Regions from separate parts of the Streptomyces sp. NPDC037401 genome, predicted to be linked through region 2. Evidence: riboswitches for the same ligand, from Rfam matches in the RefSeq annotation. Region 2 holds a riboswitch; the other holds the start of a gene.
What was found. A riboswitch is a leader RNA that binds a small molecule or an ion and turns the genes downstream of it on or off. The one in region 2 is predicted to bind ZMP and ZTP.

Region 1: another riboswitch for ZMP and ZTP. It lies ahead of ACZ7H1_RS00145 (bifunctional 5,10-methylenetetrahydrofolate dehydrogenase/5,10-methenyltetrahydrofolate cyclohydrolase); the one in region 2 lies ahead of ACZ7H1_RS35825 (serine hydroxymethyltransferase).

What each region holds. Positions count from the first base shown of each region.
Region 1 covers NZ_JBVJWO010000001.1:31,724-41,053, reverse strand. Annotated here, with positions in the region: gene ACZ7H1_RS00185 (aldo/keto reductase) at 1-366, shown strand, start outside; gene ACZ7H1_RS00180 (AraC family transcriptional regulator) at 421-1,353, opposite strand; gene ACZ7H1_RS00175 (Rossmann-fold NAD(P)-binding domain-containing protein) at 1,457-2,341, shown strand; gene ACZ7H1_RS00170 (class I SAM-dependent methyltransferase) at 2,452-3,201, opposite strand; gene ACZ7H1_RS00165 (4a-hydroxytetrahydrobiopterin dehydratase) at 3,204-3,509, opposite strand; gene ACZ7H1_RS00160 (hydroxysqualene dehydroxylase) at 3,696-5,516, shown strand; gene ACZ7H1_RS00155 (helix-turn-helix domain-containing protein) at 5,541-6,341, shown strand; gene ACZ7H1_RS00150 (hypothetical protein) at 6,327-6,743, opposite strand; gene ACZ7H1_RS00145 (bifunctional 5,10-methylenetetrahydrofolate dehydrogenase/5,10-methenyltetrahydrofolate cyclohydrolase) at 6,961-7,827, opposite strand; ZMP/ZTP riboswitch at 7,855-7,946, opposite strand; gene ACZ7H1_RS00140 (class I SAM-dependent methyltransferase) at 8,007-8,768, shown strand; gene ACZ7H1_RS00135 (RNA polymerase sigma factor) at 8,983-9,330, shown strand, end outside.
Region 2 covers NZ_JBVJWO010000057.1:6,802-16,131, reverse strand. Annotated here, with positions in the region: gene ACZ7H1_RS35860 (VWA domain-containing protein) at 1-943, opposite strand, end outside; gene ACZ7H1_RS35855 (hypothetical protein) at 1,035-1,793, opposite strand; gene ACZ7H1_RS35850 (hypothetical protein) at 1,846-2,703, opposite strand; gene ACZ7H1_RS35845 (hypothetical protein) at 2,814-3,110, shown strand; gene ACZ7H1_RS35840 (glutathionylspermidine synthase family protein) at 3,114-4,298, shown strand; gene rocD (ornithine--oxo-acid transaminase) at 4,345-5,550, opposite strand; partial or broken gene ACZ7H1_RS35830 (zinc ribbon domain-containing protein) at 5,736-6,492, shown strand; ZMP/ZTP riboswitch at 6,613-6,704, shown strand; gene ACZ7H1_RS35825 (serine hydroxymethyltransferase) at 6,741-8,006, shown strand; gene trpS (tryptophan--tRNA ligase) at 8,274-9,287, shown strand.

The sequences.
Region 1 (9,330 bases), on a different contig from region 2:
GTCCCGGCGGTCAACCAGGTCGAGCTGCACCCCTTCCTCGCCCAGCCCGGGCTGCGCGCGGTGCACGCCGAGCACGGGATCGCCACCGAGGCCTGGTCCCCGCTGGGCCAGGGCAAGGAGCTGCTGACGGACCCGGCCGTGCTGGCCGCCGCCGGCAAGCACGGGCGCAGCGCGGCGCAGGTCGTGCTCCGCTGGCACCTCCAGCTCGGCAACATCGCCATCCCGAAGTCCGTCACCCCGTCGCGCATCCGCGAGAACCTGGACGTGTTCGGCTTCGAGCTGGACGCGGACGACATGGCCGCGCTGAACGCCCTGGACGCCGGCCGGCGGATCGGGCCGGACCCGGACGGCTTCGACTGGAATTGAAGGACACGGGCGCGCCGGGCGGCCGGGCGGCTGCTCCGGCGCGTACACCGGCCGTCAGGCTAGTTCGCGGTGCCGGCTCGGGCTGATGCCGCGGACCCGCTTGAAGGCCGAACTCAGCGCGAAGGAACCGCTGTAGCCGACCTTGCGGGCCACCGCCTCGACCGTTTCGTCGGTGTCGCGGAGCAGGTCCGCCGCCAGGGAGAGCCGCCAGCCGGTCAGATAGGCCATCGGCGGCTCTCCCACCAGCTCGGCGAAGCGGCGTGCGAAGGCCGCCCGGGACACCCCGACCGCACCCGCCAGCAGGGCCACCGTCCACGGCCGGGCGGGCTGGTCCTGGAGCATCCGCAGCGCGGGCCCGATCACCGGGTCCCCCAGCGCCCGGTACCAGCCGGGTGGTTCGCCCTCGGGCCGGTTGAACCAGGTGCGCAGCACGTCGATCAGCATCAGGTCGAGCAGCCGGTCGAGCACGACCTCCTGCCCCGGGCGGTCCTTGGCCACCTCCTCGTCGAGGAGCGGCCCGAAGGGGCATGCGTCCAGCCCGGCGGGCAGCGAGAGCAGCGGCGGGAGGGCGGCGAGCAGCCGTCCGCCGATCTCGCCCTCCATCCGGTAGGTGCCGACGAGCAGGGCGGTGTCGCCTTCGGTGCTGTCGCCCCAGGTCCGCACGCCCAGTTGCATCACCGAGCCGAGCGGCTCCCCCGCGGGGGTCCGGCACTCGCCGTCGGCGCCGACGATGACGCGGGGTGCGATGCCGGGCCGGTCGGAGACGGTGTACGGGGCGGGCCCGCGCGCCACCGCCACGTCGCCCACGCGCAGCCGTACCGGTTCGCCCTCCTCGGGCTCGATCCATGCCTCGCCGCGCCGTACGCACATCAGGGTCAGCGGCGCGCGGTCCTCGATCCGCACCGACCAGGGCGCCTGCATCACCATCCTGAGGAGGAAGGCGCCCTGGGCACGCGGCCCGTTCAGGAGTCCCGTCAACGCGTCCATGCCGTCCAGCGTAACCAGTACCGCCGGCAGATGTAGACGCCTGGACATCTGAACGAGCCTTTGGAGCATGGATCGTCCACGCCCGAGCCGCCAAGCTGAAGCCATGACGAACACGGCGAGCACGGCGAGCACGGCGAACACGGCGAACACGGCGAGCGACACGGAGCACGAGACGATGACGGTCCTGGTGACGGCGGCGACGGGCAAGACTGGCCGCCGGGTGGCGGAGCGGCTGGCGGCACAGGGGCACACGGTCCGGGCGGGCTCCCGCACCGGCGAGGTCCGGTTCGACTGGGCGGACGAGTCCACCTGGGGCCCGGCCCTGGCAGGTGCGGACCGCGCGTACCTGGCGTACGTACCCGACCTGGCCGCGCCGACGGCGGTGCCCGCGCTGCGGGCGTTCGGCCACCTGGCGGTCGCGAAGGGGGTGCGGCGGCTCGTCCTGCTCTCGGGGCGCGGCGAGCCGGAGGCGGTGGCGGCCGAGGACGCACTGCGCGAGGCGGGGGCCGAAGTGACGGTCGTACGGGCCTCGTTCTTCGCGGAGAACTTCAGCGAGGGGCTGTTCATCGAGGGCATCCTCGGGGGCGAACTGCCCTTCCCCGCCGGGGAGACGGCCGAGCCGTTCGTCCTCGCGGACGACCTGGCGGACGTGCTGGTGGCCGCGCTGACGCAGGACGCGCACGGCGGGGTGGTCCACGAGGTCACCGGCCCGGACGCGCTGACCTTCGGCGAGGCGGTGGCGGAGATCGGCCGGGCGCTGGGCCGAGAGATCCGGTACGCGCCGGTCTCGGAGGCCGAATACGCCGTCCTGCTGGAGCGGTTCGGGCTTCCGGCCGAGGAGGCGGGCTTCCTCGCCGGGCTGTTCACCCGGCTCCTGGACGGGCACAACACCCCGGTGACGGACGGGGTGAAGCGGGTCCTCGGACGCGACCCGCGCAGCTTCGCCGAGTACGCGCGGGCGGCCGCGGCGGCCGGCGCCTGGTCCTGAGGCGCCGGAGCCGCGGCGGGCGGACGGTCCGGGGCCGGCGTACCCCGGGAGGCCGATCGGCGGGCTCCGCGAGCGGTGCGCGGGGCCCGGCGAGCGGTGCGCGGGCCCGGTCAGCGGTGCGCGGGCCGGGCCAGGCAGAGCAGCCGGTAGCGCGGGTCGTCCCTCGGCCGGTCCGGGTCCGGCAGCCGTTCCAGCTCCGCGGCCACCTCCTCGGCCGAGGTGCGGGGGGCCACCGGGGAGACGTAGCGGCCCTTGCGCAGGGCCTCCGCCGCGCCGCGCGGGGAGCGGCCCTGCCCGAGGCCGGTGAAGGCCCCCTCCCCCGCCACCACGAGCCCGTGCCCGGCGGCGTACCCGGCGACCGCCCCGTACGCATCGGAGGGCGCGGACGTCAGGTGGGGCGCGAGGACGGCATCGATGTCGCAGCCCACGTCGTGCGCGGCGTCCTTGTCGACGGTGGTGACGAACACCCCGCCGGGCCGCAGCACCCGCGCGACCTCGGCGGTCACCGCCGCCACGGTCCCGGAGGCGCGCAGCAGGTGCAGCAGCCACACCGCGCTCACCGCGTCGAGGGACGCGGACGCGAACGGCAGCCGGGTCCCGGAGGCGAGCACGACCGGGACGCCGCGCGAGAGGGCCATACGGGCCATCCCGGGGGAGGCGTCCGCGCCGAGCACGCGCAGTCCCGGGCGGGCCAGCCGGGCGGTGACGATGCCGGTGCCGCAGCCGAGGTCGAGGAGGGTGCGCGCGTGCGGCGGCAGGAGGGCGCGGACGGCGGCCGCCGCGGCCTCGGCGCGCGGGACCCCGCCCCGGGTCCGGTCGTAGGCCGCGGCCTCCTCGTCGTAGTCGAGGAGCGTACGCACCGTCAGCCGGCCCCGTGCACGGGGGCCATGGCGGCCACGCGGTCGGCGAGGGCGAAGTCCCGCTCGGTGAGGGCGCCGCCCGCGGCGTGGGTGTTCACGGCGAGGCGGACGGTGTTGTAGCCGAGGGTCAGGTCCGCATGGTGGTCGAGCTCGTCCTGTACGGCCGCGATGCCCATCACCAGGGCGGCGGCGGCGAAGTGCGCGGCGAGGCGGTAGGTGCACACGAGCCGGCCGTCCTCCACCGCCCAGCCGGGCAGCTCCCGCAGCCGTTCCTCGATCTCCTTCTGCGACAGCGGCTCCATGGCCATGCGTGGCTCCTCCGTGGTCGGTGAACGGAAGCCCCAGCCTCCCACAGGCGACACCCGGGGGAGGCTTTCGCGCCATAGTGCGCGCCGCGTCACGGCCGTGGCCTTCCGTCCCTTCCGTGACGGGGTCGCCGCTCCTATGCTCCTGCGCCGGACGCGACTGTTACCGGCGGTAGTAGGGGTGGGTGCATGACTTCGAGGCGTACGTTCATGGCGGGCGCGGCGGCGGCCGCGACGGCGGGCACGGCGGGGAGCGCGGGGACGGCGGGGAGCGCGGGGACGGCGGCGGCGACCGGCCCGGCGGGTGCGGCCGGCCCGGCGGGGTCGTTACGGTCCCCGGAGGCGGCGGACGGCCGCCGGGTGGCCGTCCTGGGAGGCGGGGTCGCCGGCCTGACCGCCGCGCACGAACTCGCCGAGCGCGGCTACGCCGTGACCGTGTACGAGCGCCGGGCCCTGGGCGGCAAGGCGCGCAGCATGGACGTGCCGGGCAGCGCGCGCGGCGGACGGCGGGCGCTCCCCGCCGAGCACGGCTTCCGGTTCATCCCCGGGATCTACCACAACCTGCCCGACACGATGCGGCGGATCCCCTTCCCCGGGAACCCCAACGGCGTGTGGGACAACCTGATCGCACCGCCCGAGATGATGTTCGCGCGGGCCGCGGGCCGCGAGGACCTGCGCGCGCCGATCCCCTGGCCAGGCCACCGGCCCGCCTCCCTGAGCCCCGACGAGCTGCGCCGTGCCCTGACCGGCCTGCTGCAGACCTTCGTCCGGCTCCCGCTGCACGAGACGGCCTACTTCGTCGACCGGGCTCTGGTGTTCGTGACGAGCTGCGACGAGCGGCGCGCGGAGGTGTGGGAGCGCACGCCCTGGTGGGACTTCGTACGGGCCGGGCAGATGTCGCCGGAGTACCAGCGCATCCTGGCGGTCGGCATCACCCGCAACATCGTCGCGACGAAGGCCGAGGAGGCCTCGACCCGTACGGTCGGAACCCTCGGCGAGGCGTTCGTCTTCAACGCCCTCGGGCGCGGCGCCGACGGCCCGCCGGACCGGATCCTCAACCTGCCCACGAACGAAGCCTGGATCGACCCGTGGGAGACCCATCTGCGCTCCCTGGGCGTGGAGTTCAGGATCGGGTGGAGCGTACGGGAAGTGCTGTACGCGGACGGGCGGGTGAGCGGCGTGGCCGTCGAGGGCCCCGGCGGGGCCCGGCAGACCGTGACGGCCGACCACTACGTCAGCGCCATGCCGGTGGAGCACGCCCGGCGCACCTGGGGGGCCGGGCTGCGCGCGGCGGACCCGATGCTGGCGCGCTGCGACCGCCTGAAGACGGACTGGATGACGGGCATCCAGTTCTATCTGACGGAGCGGGCGCCGCTGGTGCACGGGCACCTCAACTGCATCGACTCCGCCTGGTCCCTGACGGCGATTCAGCAGGCGGAGCACTGGGCGGACCGCGACTTCCCGGCCGACTACGGCGACGGGGTCGCCGTGGACTGCCTCTCCATCGACATCTCGGAGTGGGACAAGCCGGGGATCCTGTACGGGAAGACGGCCAAGCAGTGCACCCGCGACGAGGTGGCCCGGGAGGTCTGGGCGCAGCTGAAGGCCTCGCTCAACGACTCGGGGCGCACGGTGCTGCGCGACGGCGCGCTGCACTCGTGGTTCCTGGACCCGGGCGTGGACGGCCTGGGCACCCCGCACCCGGCGAACGACGACGAGCTGCTCATCCACCCGGTGGGCACCCTGTACGACCGGCCGAGCGCGGGCACCCGGATCCCGAACTTCTTCCTGTGCGGTGACTACGTCGCCGTCGACATCGACCTCGCCACCATGGAGGGGGCGAACGCCTCGGCCCGCGCGGCGGTCAACGCCCTTCTGGACCGGGCGGGTTCGGCGGCCGACCGGTGCACGGTCGTGCCGATGTACCGGCCGCCGGAGCTGGAGCCCGTCCGGCGCCACGACCGGCTGCGCTACCGGCTGGGGCTGCGGAACCTCTTCGACCTGGGATGACCGCGCTCGGCTAGTGTCGCGTCCATGACGACTCTTCCGGACCGGGCGGGCGTGGGCGCCCTGCTGCGCACCTGGCGGGAGCGGCGCGGGATCAGCCAGCTGGAGCTGGCCGGCCGCGCCGACTCCTCGTCCCGGCACATCAGCTTCGTCGAGACGGGCCGGTCCCGGCCGAGCGAGGAGCTGCTGCTCAGGCTCGCGGACCGGCTCGACGTACCGGTCCGCGAGCGCAACGCACTGCTCCTGGCGGCCGGTTACGCTCCCCGGTACGCCGAGACCCCGCTCAGCGATCCCTCGATGGGCCTGCTGCGCGAGGGCCTGGAGCGGCTGCTGACCGGATACGAGCCGTACCCGGCGCTCGTCGTCGACAGCACGTACCACGTGGTCGCCGCCAACCGGGGCATCGCGATGCTGCTGGACGGCCTGCCCGGGCACCTGCTCACGCCGCCGCTGAACGCCATGCGGATCACCCTGCACCCCGAGGGCCTCGCGCCGCGGATCCGCAACCTGAAGGAGTGGCGCGGGCACCTGCTGGCCCAGATGGAACGGCAGATCGCCCTCGCCCGCTCCGAGCCGCTGCGCGCCCTGTACGAGGAGGTGGCGGCCTACCCCGTCGCCGACCGCCCGGGTGACGCCGAACCCGGCGAGCCCGTGCCGTACTTCGCGCTGCCGCTGGTCATCGAGCACGACGGGCACGTGCTGTCCTTCGTGTCGTCCATCTCGACCTTCAACACGCCGATGGACGTGACCGTCGCCGAGCTGGCCATCGAGACGATGCTCCCGGCCGACCCGGCGACGGTGAAGTACCTCCGCTCACTTGAGGGTTGAGCGGAGCGCGAGCTGCTGGAGCACACCGAACGCCGCGACGGTGAGGGCCTGCGCCGGGATCCACGCGGTCCCGGCGGCGGTCGGCGAGAACCACACCACCAGCGCGACCAGACTCAGCGCGGCCCAGGCGTAGTTGGTCTCGACGACGGCCTTCACGGCGAGCGCCGGCGGCCGCCGCCGCGACGCCAGCCACCCGACCGCCGCGCCGTACGCCACGAGCAGGACCCCGAGCTCCAGGAGCAGCCCCTGCCCGACCCCGAGCAGCCGCCCGAGCGGGGCGGAGAAGGCGACGTAGGCGAGGCCGTTCCCGGTGGTGACCACGGAGTCGAGCGCGAGGAACCGCCGCAGCACGGTCTGCGGCCCACCGGCCCGGGCAAGCCCGGCGAACAGGGTTGCGGACATCAGAATCACCCTCCGTCAAACAGAACACCACTGGCCGAAGCCCGGGCCCGGAGCAGAGTGCGCCACCCCGGACCCGAACACCCCCCACCCTCCCGCCCCGCCCCCCGGAGGTCGATTACCTCCCGGGTAATGGGGCCCCGGCGGCCCGGAGGGGACAGCACGACGCCCCGGGCCGGGGGCACGGGGCGTCGGGGCGGGTGGGGTGGGGCGGTGGGGGTCAGGTCAGGTCGAGGCCCGACTGGGTGGCGGCTGCCTGGACCGTCTGTTCCAGGAGGACGGCGATCGTCATCGGGCCGACGCCGCCCGGCACCGGGGTGATCAGGGAGGCGCGGGCCGCGGCGGACTCGAAGTGGACGTCGCCGACGTTGCCCTCGTTGTACCCGGCGTCCAGGACGACGGCGCCCGGCTTGATGTCCTCGCCGCGGATGAACTCCGCCTTGCCCACCGCCGCCACCAGGACGTCCGCCTGGCGGACGATCGAGGGCAGGTCCTCGGTCCGGGAGTGGCAGTACGTGACGGTGGCGTTCCGGCCGAGCAGGAGCATGCCCGCGGGCTTGCCCAGGATCGCGCTGCGGCCGACGACCACGGCGTGCTTGCCGGTGAGGTCGACGTCGTACTCCGCCAGCAGCCGCATGATGCCGCCGGGCGTGCAGGACACGAAGCCCGGCAGGCCGAAGCCCATGGCCGCGAACGAGTGCATGGTGACGCCGTCGACGTCCTTGCCCGGTGCGATCGCCTCGAAGGCCGCGCGCTCGTCGATGTGGTGCGGCACCGGGTGCTGCAGCAGGATGCCGCTGACCTCGGGGTCCTCGGACAGCTCGGTGATGGCGGCGACCAGCTCCTCGGTGGTGGTCTCCGCCGGCAGCTCCACGTGGCGGGAGGTGATCCCGGCCTTGGCGCAGCGGTTCTGCTTCATCTTCACGTAGGTGACGGAAGCGGGGTCCTCGCCGACGAGCACGGTGGCGAGACAGGGCGCCTTGCCGGTGCGCTCGGTGATCTGCGCGGCACGGGCGGCGGTGGCCTCGGTGATGCGGCGGGCGACGGCGGTGCCGTCCATCAGGCGGGCAGTCTGGGCAGTCGTCACGGGGTCTCCTGAACGTCGCTGCGGATCGCGGTTCGCCCAGGCGCGCGGCATCGGCGTACGGCGTACGCCGGGCCGCTCCCCGGTGGTGATCCACCCAAGCGCCAGTCACGGCCCGCCACCAAGCGTACCCAATGCCAAACCGGTGGCCGAAAGGGCACCTCAACTGGGATGATCAAGACATGACGCCAACTTTCGACGCATTGGTCGCGGAGGCGGAGTCGGTCTCCGTCGAAGGCTGGGACTTCTCCTGGCTCGACGGGCGCGCCAGCGAGCAGCGCCCGTCCTGGGGGTACCAGCGGATGCTGCGCGAGCGCCTCGCCCGCGCCGAGGCGGTGCTGGACATCCAGACCGGCGGCGGCGAGGTGCTGGCCGGAGCGGGCCCGCTGCCCAGGCTGACGGTCGCCACCGAGTCCTGGCCGCCGAACGTCGCCAAGGCCACCCGGCTGCTGCACCCCCTCGGCGCGGTGGTCGTCGCGGACCCGGACGAGCCGCCGCTGCCGTTCGCCGACGGCGCCTTCGACCTGGTGGCGAGCCGGCACCCCGTGACGATCTGGTGGGAGGAGGTCGCGCGGGTGCTGCGCCCGGGCGGTACGTACTTCTCGCAGCAGGTCGGACCGGCGAGCGTCTTCGAGCTCGTCGAGTACTTCCTCGGCCCGCAGCCGGACGAGGTCCGGCGCGGGCGGCACCCCGACGACGCGGTGGCCGACGCGCGGGCCGCCGGGCTGGAGGTCGTCGATCTGCGCTCCGAACGGCTGCGGACGGAGTTCAACGACATCGGCGCCGTGATCTACTTTCTCCGGAAGGTGATCTGGATGGTGCCCGGCTTCACGGTCGGCCACTACCGGGACCGGCTGCGCGAGCTGCACGAACAGATCGGGCGGAACGGTCCGTTCGTCGCGCATACGGCACGATTCCTGATCGAGGCCCGCAAACCGGAATGATCCCGGGCCGCGGAGCGTTGGCAGCGTGACGGCGGCTCGTAGACGGCGTGGCGCAGGTCACTCAATTCCGTGCGTAACGAATCGACTCGGGCATGCGATGAACCGACAGGTGTCCTCGCGCGGCCCGGTCTCCCGACCCCGACCGGTCCGGGTACCTGCCGTCGCGCGAAGATGTCCCGCCCGTCCTTTGTCTGTTCGCAACGAGAGGCTCCTTGTGTCGCTCAGCCCGTCCCGTACGTTCCCTCCGGAGATCGCCGAATCGGAGGCCCTCGTCGCGCTCGTCGAGCGCGGCCGCGAGCAGGGTCACATCAACGGTGACGATGTGCGCCAGGCCTTCGAGGCCGGCCGCATCCCGGTGGACCAGTGGAAGCGGGTCCTGCGCAGCCTGAACCAGGTGCTGGACGAGGAGGGCGTCGCGCTGCACGTCAGCGCGGCTCCCGCTGCCAAGACCGCCGCGAAGAAGCCCCGCAAGGCCGCGGCGGCCCCCGCCCGCACGGCCGTCAAGAAGGCGGCCGCCGCTCCGCGGCCCATCGGCGCGCGCAAGACCGCAGCCGCCCCGGCC
Region 2 (9,330 bases):
CGTAGTGGCCGAGCATCGCGTCGTCGTCGGCGATGTGGTGATCGAGGCCCGCAGCGGATGTCAAGTGTCGGATTTCCCCCCGTTCCAGGCACTCCCGTGCGCGCTCCATTCGGATTGCCCTGACCGCGTCCTCGTCCGGCGTGCGTTGTTCGAGCGCGTTCGTGTGCCAGTACTCCTGGTCCCTCAGCGCCTCCGCCCGGATCTGCTGCCGCCGGGCTTCGAGCCGCGCCCGTTCCCCGTCCTCCTCCGTGCCCGGAGCCCGCCCCGCCGCGTGCAGTACGTGCCCCCGCCGCAGCCAGCGCCGGAACTCGTCCTCGGGCGGGCGCCGCCTGCCGAGGTCGTCGGTCTCGGCGCGCAGGACCTCCGGGTGGATCAGGACCGTGGAGACCAGCGCCGATCGCGGGGAGGGATGCGGGGCGCGGACGAAGAACTCGTACGAGGCCATGCCCTCGACGACCTCCGCCACGCGCAGGCCGCAGCGCCCGGCGTACGCCTCCCCGTCCTGCCGCCGGCGCGCGCGTTCCGCCGCGGTCACCTGCTCGTGGAACGGATGGGCGGACAGCAGCACCGCACGGCCGTCCGAGAGCCCGTCGTACGCGGCCGCGAGCGGGTCGGGACGGTCGTTGCAGACCCGGAGGGTGACACCGAGACCGAGCAGTGCCTCGAGGAAGGTGAGGGGGCTCCGCAGGTCCTGCCGCAGCCGTGCGGCCACGACGGGCGGCTGCACCACGACCACGGCGTTCGGCAGGCGGTCCAGTAAGCGGTCCACCTCGGCGGGGTCGTGGCACGGCCCCGCTTCCAGCCTCAGTCCGCGCCGCAGGGTCCGGTCAAGGCCCTCCTGCACGGCGTCCGGACCGGCCCAGTCCCAAGGGCCGCGGTCGTGCTGCGGCCGGGGTACGTAGAACACGGCGGGTTTCGCGGTGTGCGAGGGGTCGTTCGGCATGCGCACCAGTTCGCTTCCTTCGTCGTCCGTCGTCTCGTACGCCCGGGCGTCGGTCGTCCGTCGTCCCGTACGCCCGGTCGTGCCGTACGCGTCAGGCCGTCGTCCAGCCGTGGCGGGCGGGGAGCGGGCAGCGGGTGTCCAGCTCGGTGTTCGTCCTCACCCGGACGTCGAACATGCCCTCCGCCCGCAGGCGTGCCAGCCAGACGTCCAGTTCGGCGCTGATGCCCTCGCTGTCGGCGGCGAGCCGCAGCGCCCGGTCGAGGTCGGCGGGGTCGCGGCCGACCAGCAGGATCCTGATCTTGAGGGCGAGGGCGTGCTCGCCCCGCGGGTCGTACTTGAGGGCCTCGTCCACGTAGCCGGAGGCCACGGTGAAGTTCGAGTCGGCCAGGGCGATCCGGGCCTTCCAGTACCAGAACTCCTCGCTCTGGCGGTCGGTTCCCGGTGCTTCCAGGGCGCGGGCCGCCTGCGCGGGTTCGTTGGCGGCGACCAGCCGCGCCACCTTGGCCATCGTCCGTTCCTCCGCCGCGGCCGGGCCCTGCGGGCCGGCCCGCCCGCCGGTCACGAAGCGGCTCGCGAGCAGCAGCACCAGCAGGAGGAAGGCGAGCATGATGCCGACCAGGATCAGGAACTGCTGCGCACCCTCGCCCGAGAGGGTCGTGGAGATGCCCAGGACGGCGATGGCGAAGGTCAGTACGATCACCGCTGCGAACAGGCCGGTGGCCTGAGGTGCTGTCAGGGTCCGGAACAGCCTCTGCTGAATGAGCCTGCGCACGAAGTCCCGGAAGATGAGGAACAGTACGCCGAGGGCCACGCCGCCGAACCCGGCTATGCCGGCGAGGATGTCAAACATGGCACGGACTGTATGACCTCGGGCCTGACCCTGTCCGGAATTCGGCCGGTTGTCACCGTGGACGGGCGGCTGCGGGCTGCGCGCTCTCCGCGGCCTCGGGCGGCTCGCCGAAGCGCGCCAGGGCCAGGGCGCCGGCCACGGCGACGGCGAAACCGGTGACGGCGAGCCAGGCCAGCCCCTCGCGCGTACTGTCGCCCAGCCAGATCACGCCCACCAGCGCCGGGCCCACCGTCTCGCCCAGCACCATGCCGGCCGTGGCCGTGGTGACCGAGCCGCGCTGGAGGGCCGAGGTGAGCAGCAGGAAGGCCGCCCCGCCGCCGAGCAGCAGGGCGTACGTGGCCGGGTTCGTCAGCAGACGGGACGGCGACAGGCTGTCGATGAGCCGCACCGAGACCTCGACGACCCCGAAGCCCGCGCCCGCGCCGAGGCCCAGCGCCAGGGCGCGCGGGCGGTCCGGGAGGCGGCCGGCCGCCGCGCCCACCACCAGCACCGCGACCGCGCAGCCCAGCAGGGCGAACTCCAGTCCGGGCGGGCCCGGTTCGGAGCCCTCCTCGCCGGCGGACAGCCCCAGCATGGCGAGGCCGGCGCAGACCACCCCGACCGCCGCCCACTCCGTACCGCTGAGCCGCACCTTCAGCAGCCGCGACGCGGCCACCGCGGTGACCGCGAGGCTCGCGGCGAGCGCCGCGCCGACCGCGTAGATCGGGATCGAGCGCAGGGCGACGATCTGGAGGACGAAGCCCAGTCCGTCCAGGGACAGGCCGGCGAGGTACCGCCACTGGCGCACGGCGCGCAGCAGCAGCCGGGCGTCCACCCCGGAGCCGGTGCCGGGCGCCGTCGCGCGCGTGGCCACGGCCTGGAGGACGGAAGCCGTGCCGAAGCAGACCGCGGAACCGAGCGCGCACACCATCCCGAACAGCACAAAACGACTCTAGTCGAGGCCGGTACGGTCGGCCGGATTCCGCCGCTCGTCGGCCGGTTCTACTCTGGACCCCGACACACCCAGGGGGAGGACCCGGAATGGACCAGGACAGGACGCGGCGCAGGTTCCGCTCGGGAGCCGTCGTGCTCGGCGGCATGGGCATGCTCGCCGCGACGCTCGTCGCCTGCGGCTCGGACTCCGAGCCCGACCGCCGGTGCGCCGACCGCAAGACGATGGAGAAGCTCCCCGACAAGGACTGCAAGAGCGGCGGCCGCGGCTCGTACTACTACGGCGGCAGCGTCAGCAACGGCAAGATCTCCGGCGGCAGCTTCGACAAGTCGGCCGTCACCCGCGGCGGCATCGGCAAGTCCGGCTCCGGCTCGGGCGGCGGCTGACCCGTGCGCCGCCACACGATCGAGCCCCGCCCCGGCTGGCAGCAGACCGTCGAGGAGCAGGGGCTGATCTACCCGCTCACCCGGTACCCGGACGACTCGCTGCGCCCGTACTGGGACGAGAGCGCGTACTACTCCTTCGGCCTGCCCGAGGTCGAGGCGCTGGAGGGCGTCGTCGAGGAGCTCCACGCGATGTGCCTGGCCGCCGCCGCGCACATCGTCGAGCAGGACCGTTTCGGTGACCTGGGCATCACCGATCCGCAGCTCGCCGCGCTGATCGCCGAGTCCTGGCGGCGGCGCAGCGAACTGCCCTCGCTGTACGGGCGGTTCGACCTGCGCTACGACGGCACGGGGCCGGCCGTCATGCTGGAGTACAACGCCGACACCCCCACCTCGCTCGTCGAGGCGGCCAGCCCGCAGTGGTTCTGGATGGAGGAGCGCTTCCCCGGCGCCGACCAGTGGAACTCCCTCCACGAGCGGCTCGTCGCCGCCTGGCGGCGCCAGGCCCCGCTGCTGCCGCCCGGCCCGGTGCACTTCGCCCACTCCGACGCCGACGAGCTAGGCGAGGACCTGATGACGGTCGCCTACCTCCAGGAGACCGCCGCCCAGGCCGGACTGGAGACCTTCGCCCTGCCGGTCCAGCAGATCGGCTGGGACCGACTGTCCGGCCGCTTCGTGGACGACCGGCTCCGCTTCATCCGCAGCTGCTTCAAGCTCTACCCCTGGGAGTGGCTGGCCACCGACGCCTTCGGCCCCCAGGTCCTCGACACCCTCGACAACGGCGGCGGCTCCGGCACCACCTGCTGGATCGAACCCGCCTGGAAGATGCTGCTCTCCAACAAGGCCCTGCTGGCCGTGCTGTGGGAGCTGTACCCCGGGCACCCGAACCTGCTCCCCGCCTATCTGGACGGGCCGCGGGACCTCGCCGGCACCACCGGCTGGGTGGCCAAGCCGCTGCTCGGCCGGGAGGGCGCGGGCGTGACCGTCCACCCGGCCGGCGCCGAGCCCGCCGTACGGGACGACGAGGCCTGCGTCTACCAGGCCCTCGCCCCGCTGCCGGCGTTCGACGGCAACCACGTCGTCCTCGGCGCGTGGGTCGTCGAGGACGAGGCGGCGGGCCTCGGCATCAGGGAGTCCGCGGGCCTGATCACGGACGAGTACGCGCGCTTCGTGCCGCACGTGATCCTCTGAGCCGGGCCCCCGCCGCGGCCGGCGGGGGGTCCGCCGACGACACGACCTACGCGCCCAGCACCCCCCGCAGCTGGTCCAGCCCCCAGTCCAGGTCCTCCTTGGAGATCACCAGCGGCGGGGCCAGGCGGATCGTCGACCCGTGGGTGTCCTTGACCAGGACCCCGCGCTCCATCAGCTTCTCGGAGATCTCGCGGCCCGTGCCGTGCGAGGGCGCGATGTCCACGCCCGCCCACAGCCCGCGCCCCCGGACCGCGGTCACCGCGCCGCCGCCCACCAGCAGCCCCAGCTCCCGGTGCAGGTGGTCGCCCAGCTCCGAGGCCCGCTGCTGGTACTCGCCCGTCCGCAGCATCGCGACGACCTCCAGCGCCACCGCGCACGCCAGCGGATTGCCGCCGAAGGTCGAGCCGTGCTCACCCGGCCGGAACACCCCGAGGACGTCCCGGTCCGCGACCACCGCCGACACCGGCACGATGCCGCCGCCCAGCGCCTTGCCGAGGACGTACACGTCCGGGACCACGCCCTCGTGCTCGCACGCGAACGTCCGGCCCGTACGTCCCAGCCCCGACTGGATCTCGTCCGCCATCAGCAGGACGTTCCGCTCCCGGGTCAGCTCCCGCACCCCGGCCAGGTAGCCCGGCGGCGGGACCAGCACCCCCGCCTCGCCCTGGATGGGCTCGATCAGCACCGCCACGGTGTGCGCCGTGACCGCCGCCCGCATCGCGGTCAGGTCGCCGTACGGCACGATCTCGAAGCCCGGCGTGTACGGGCCGAAGTGGTCCCGGGCCTCGTGGTCGGTCGAGAACGACACGATGGTCGTCGTCCGGCCGTGGAAGTTGTCCGCCGCGACCACGATCTTCGCGTGGCCGTCCGGCACCCCCTTCACCTCGTAGCCCCACTTGCGGGCCGTCTTCACCGCCGTCTCCACGGCCTCGGCGCCCGTGTTCATCGGCAGGACCATCTCCTTGCCGCACAACTCCGCCAGCCGCTCGCAGAATTCGGCGAACCGGTCGTGGTAGAAGGCACGCGAGGTCAGGGTCACGCGCTCCAGCTGCGCTCTTGCCGCGTCGACCAGCCGGCGGTTGCCGTGCCCGAAGTTGAGGGCCGAGTACCCGGCCAGCATGTCGAGGTACCTGCGGCCCTCGATGTCGGTCATCCAGGCGCCGTCCGCCGAGGCGACGACGACCGGCAGGGGGTGGTAGTTGTGCGCGCTGTGTTCCTCGGCGGAGCGGATGGCGTCTGCTGTAGTCGACACGGGGTCTCCGATCGTCTGGCCGGGCGACGTGGGTGGCGTCACCCTTCTTCTTCCCGGGGGGCCCTGCCTTCAGGCGGGGGAGGGATGGATCCTTGGGCCGGAGCCGCGAAGCGGCGGGGTCGTCTGCACATCTGTTCTGACCTGCCCTTCCTTCAATTGCCAGTGGGGACTGTTAGGTTCCGATCATGACGTCGACACCGGTAGTCGACGGAGCTGGGCGCGCTCGGTACACCTACCGGCTTCGCGTGTCGTCTACCGCGCACGGCCGGCTCGAAGCCGAGTGGGCGCGGTGTCGGTGGGTGTGGAACGAGTGTGTGGCGATGTCCCGCACGGTCCACATCCTGAATCGGGATGCCACCGAGCACACGACGTGTGGTCCGGCGCAGCTCGACGGGATGCTGACCGGGGCCCGGCAGTCCACGAGTTGGCTGCGTGAGGGTTCGTCGGTACCGCAGCGCCCGCCGCCGGACTCCGAAGAACCGGCCTGACACGGCCGGGTACCGCAAGGCCCGCAAGCTGGCGGCGAATGTTTCGAAGAAGATCGCCCGGCAGCGTCAGGACACCGGCCGCAAGTGGGCCGAGTCCCTCGCCCGGGACTTCGACGTTCTCGCCGTGGAGGACTTCAAGCCGCGCTTCCTGGCGAAGTCCACTATGGCCCGCAAAGCAGCCGACGCCGCGATCGGCACCACCGAGACGGCCCTGATCGAGATGGGCCGCAAGCACGGCCGGACCGTACACCTCGTACACCCCGCGCACACCACCATGGACTGCGCACAGTGCGGAGCGAGAGCCGAGCACGCGCTACCTCTTTCCGAGAGAACGTATACGTGCACCGCATGCGGAGTCCCGTCCCCCAGGGACAAGAATTCCGCCCGCGTGATGCTCGTCCGGGCTGGTCTCAACCCGGCTGGTGCTGATCTTGTAAGCCCTGCCACCTGCTAGGTGTCAGGCGAAGTGAGCTAGGAATCTCCGTCCTTCAGGGCGGGGAGGATGTCAATTTCTATCGTCGCTCGGATGCCGGACGAAGAAACCTCTGCGCGCGGCGCGCCCGCTAGGGTGGGGCACACGCACGGCGACTGGCGTACGGAGAACGAACTCCGGGGGAGCCGTGCGCGCACGACCGCATTCGCGGGCCGCTCGCCTGGGCCGTCGCGGGGTACGCACCGACAACGACCCCGGAGGACGCCGCCATGACCGCGCGCCATCCCGCCCTCGCCGCCACCGACCCCGCGCTCGCCGCGCTCGTCGGAGCCGAAGAGCGCCTGCAGGCCGAGACCCTGCGCCTGATCCCGAGCGAGAACTACGTGTCCGCGGCCGTGCTGGAGGCCTCCGGCACGGTCCTGCAGAACAAGTACAGCGAGGGCTACCCCGGCCGCCGCTACTACGAGGGCCAGCAGAACATCGACCAGGTCGAGTCCCTGGCCGTCGCCCGCGCCAAGGCCGTCTTCGGCGTGGACCACGCGAACGTCCAGCCGTACTCCGGCTCGCCCGCGAACCTCGCCGTCTACCTGGCGTTCGCCCGGCCCGGCGACACCGTCATGGGCATGGCCCTGCCGATGGGCGGCCACCTCACCCACGGCTGGGGCGTGTCCGCCACCGGCTCGTGGTTCCGCGGCGTCCAGTACGGCGTACGCCCCGACACCGGCCTGATCGACTTCGACGAGGTGCGCGACACCGCCCTCCGGGAGCGGCCCAAGGTGATCTTCTGCGGCGGCACCGCACTGCCGCGCACGATCGACTTCGCGGCCTTCGCCGGGATCGCTCAGGAGGCCGGTGCGGTCCTCGTCGCGGACGTGGCGCACATCGCCGGCCTGATCGCGGGCGGCGCGCACCCCTCGCCCGTACCGCACGTCGACGTGGTCTCGACTACCACGCACAAGACCCTGCGCGGCCCGCGCGGCGCGATGCTGATGTGCCGCGAGGAGCACGCGAAGGCCATCGACAAGGCGGTCTTCCCGGGCCTCCAGGGCGGCCCGCACAACCAGACGACCGCCGGCATCGCGGTCGCGCTGCACGAGGCCTCCCGGCCGGGCTTCCGCGACTACGCGCACGCCGTGGTCGCCAACGCCCGCGCCCTGGCGGACGCCCTCCTGGAACAAGGTTTCGACCTGGTGTCGGGCGGTACGGACAACCACCTGATCCTGATGGACCTGACGGCGAAGGACGTTCCGGGGAAGGTCGCCGCGAAGGCGCTCGACCGCGCCGGGATCGTCGTCAACTACAACACCGTGCCGTACGACCCCCGGAAGCCGTTCGACCCCTCGGGCGTGAGGATCGGTACGCCGTCGCTGACCTCTCGGGGCCTGGACGCGTCCCACATGCCGGCCGTGGCGGACTGGATCGCCCGCGCGGTGGCCGCCGCGGGCAAGGCCGACGAGGACGCCCTCGCGGTGATCCGCGCCGAGGTCGCCGACCTCATGGCGGCGTACCCGGCCCCGGGCCTCCCCCTCGCCTGAGCCGTGCCGCAGACTTCCTGCCCGGCCGCCGCCCGTGATCTCCGGGGCGGCGGCCGGGCGGTACGACGGGCCCGCGGCGTGGGGCGGCGGGAAAGCGGTCGCTCGGCCGGGACCAGATCAGGCCGGGCCGCTACTGCCCGGTACTCGGTCACCCTCCGCCCGCCGCGGGCCGCCGGGATGTGATCCCGGCCTCACACGCACGTCCGACCCGCAGGGTTCCGGCCAGCGGAGGCCGGAGTCAGCCCCCGCACCTGAGAGAATGGGCCCATGGCCTCTGATCGTCCTCGCGCGCTCTCCGGTATCCAGCCCACCTCCGGTTCGTTCCACCTCGGGAACTACCTCGGAGCCATCCGCCAGTACGTCGCCCTGCAGGAGACGCACGACGCCTTCTACATGGTCGTCGACCTGCACGCGATCACCATGCCGCAGGAGCCCGAAGCACTGCGCGCGAACACCCGGCTCTCCGCCGCGCAGCTCCTCGCGGCCGGTCTCGACCCGGACCGCTGCACGCTCTTCGTGCAGAGCCACGTCCCCGAGCACGCGCAGCTCGGCTGGGTCATGAACTGCATCACCGGCTTCGGTGAGGCCAGCCGGATGACCCAGTTCAAGGACAAGTCCGCGAAGTCGGGCGCCAACAACGCCACCGTCGGCCTGTTCACGTACCCGATCCTCCAGGTCGCCGACATCCTGCTGTACCAGGCCGACTCGGTCCCGGTCGGCGAGGACCAGCGCCAGCACATCGAGCTGACCCGCGACCTGGCCGAGCGCTTCAACCAGCGCTTCGGGCAGACCTTCACCATCCCGGCGCCGCACATCGTCAAGGAGGTCGCGAAGATCTACGACCTCCAGGACCCGGCGATCAAGATGTCGAAGTCCGCGTCCACCCCCAAGGGTCTGATCAACCTCCTCGACGAGCCCAAGGTCACCGAGAAGAAGATCAAGAGCGCGGTCACCGACACCGAGGCCGAGATCCGCTTCGACACCGAGAAGAAGCCCGGCGTCAGCAACCTGCTCACCATCTACTCCACGCTGACCGGCACCGCCATCCCGGTCCTGGAGGAGAAGTACGTCGGCAAGGGCTACGGCGCGCTGAAGACCGACCTCGCCGAGGTGATGGTCGAGTTCGTCACACCGTTCAAGCAGCGGACCCAGGAGTACCTGGACGACCCGGCCGAGCTGGACAACGTGCTCGCCAAGGGCGCCGCGAAGGCCCGCGCCGTGGCCTCCGACACCCTCGCGCAGGCCTATGACCGACTCGGATTCCTGCCCGCGAAGCACTGACCCGGGCGCCTCGATACGGCCGGGGAGGGCCGGAGGCACACCC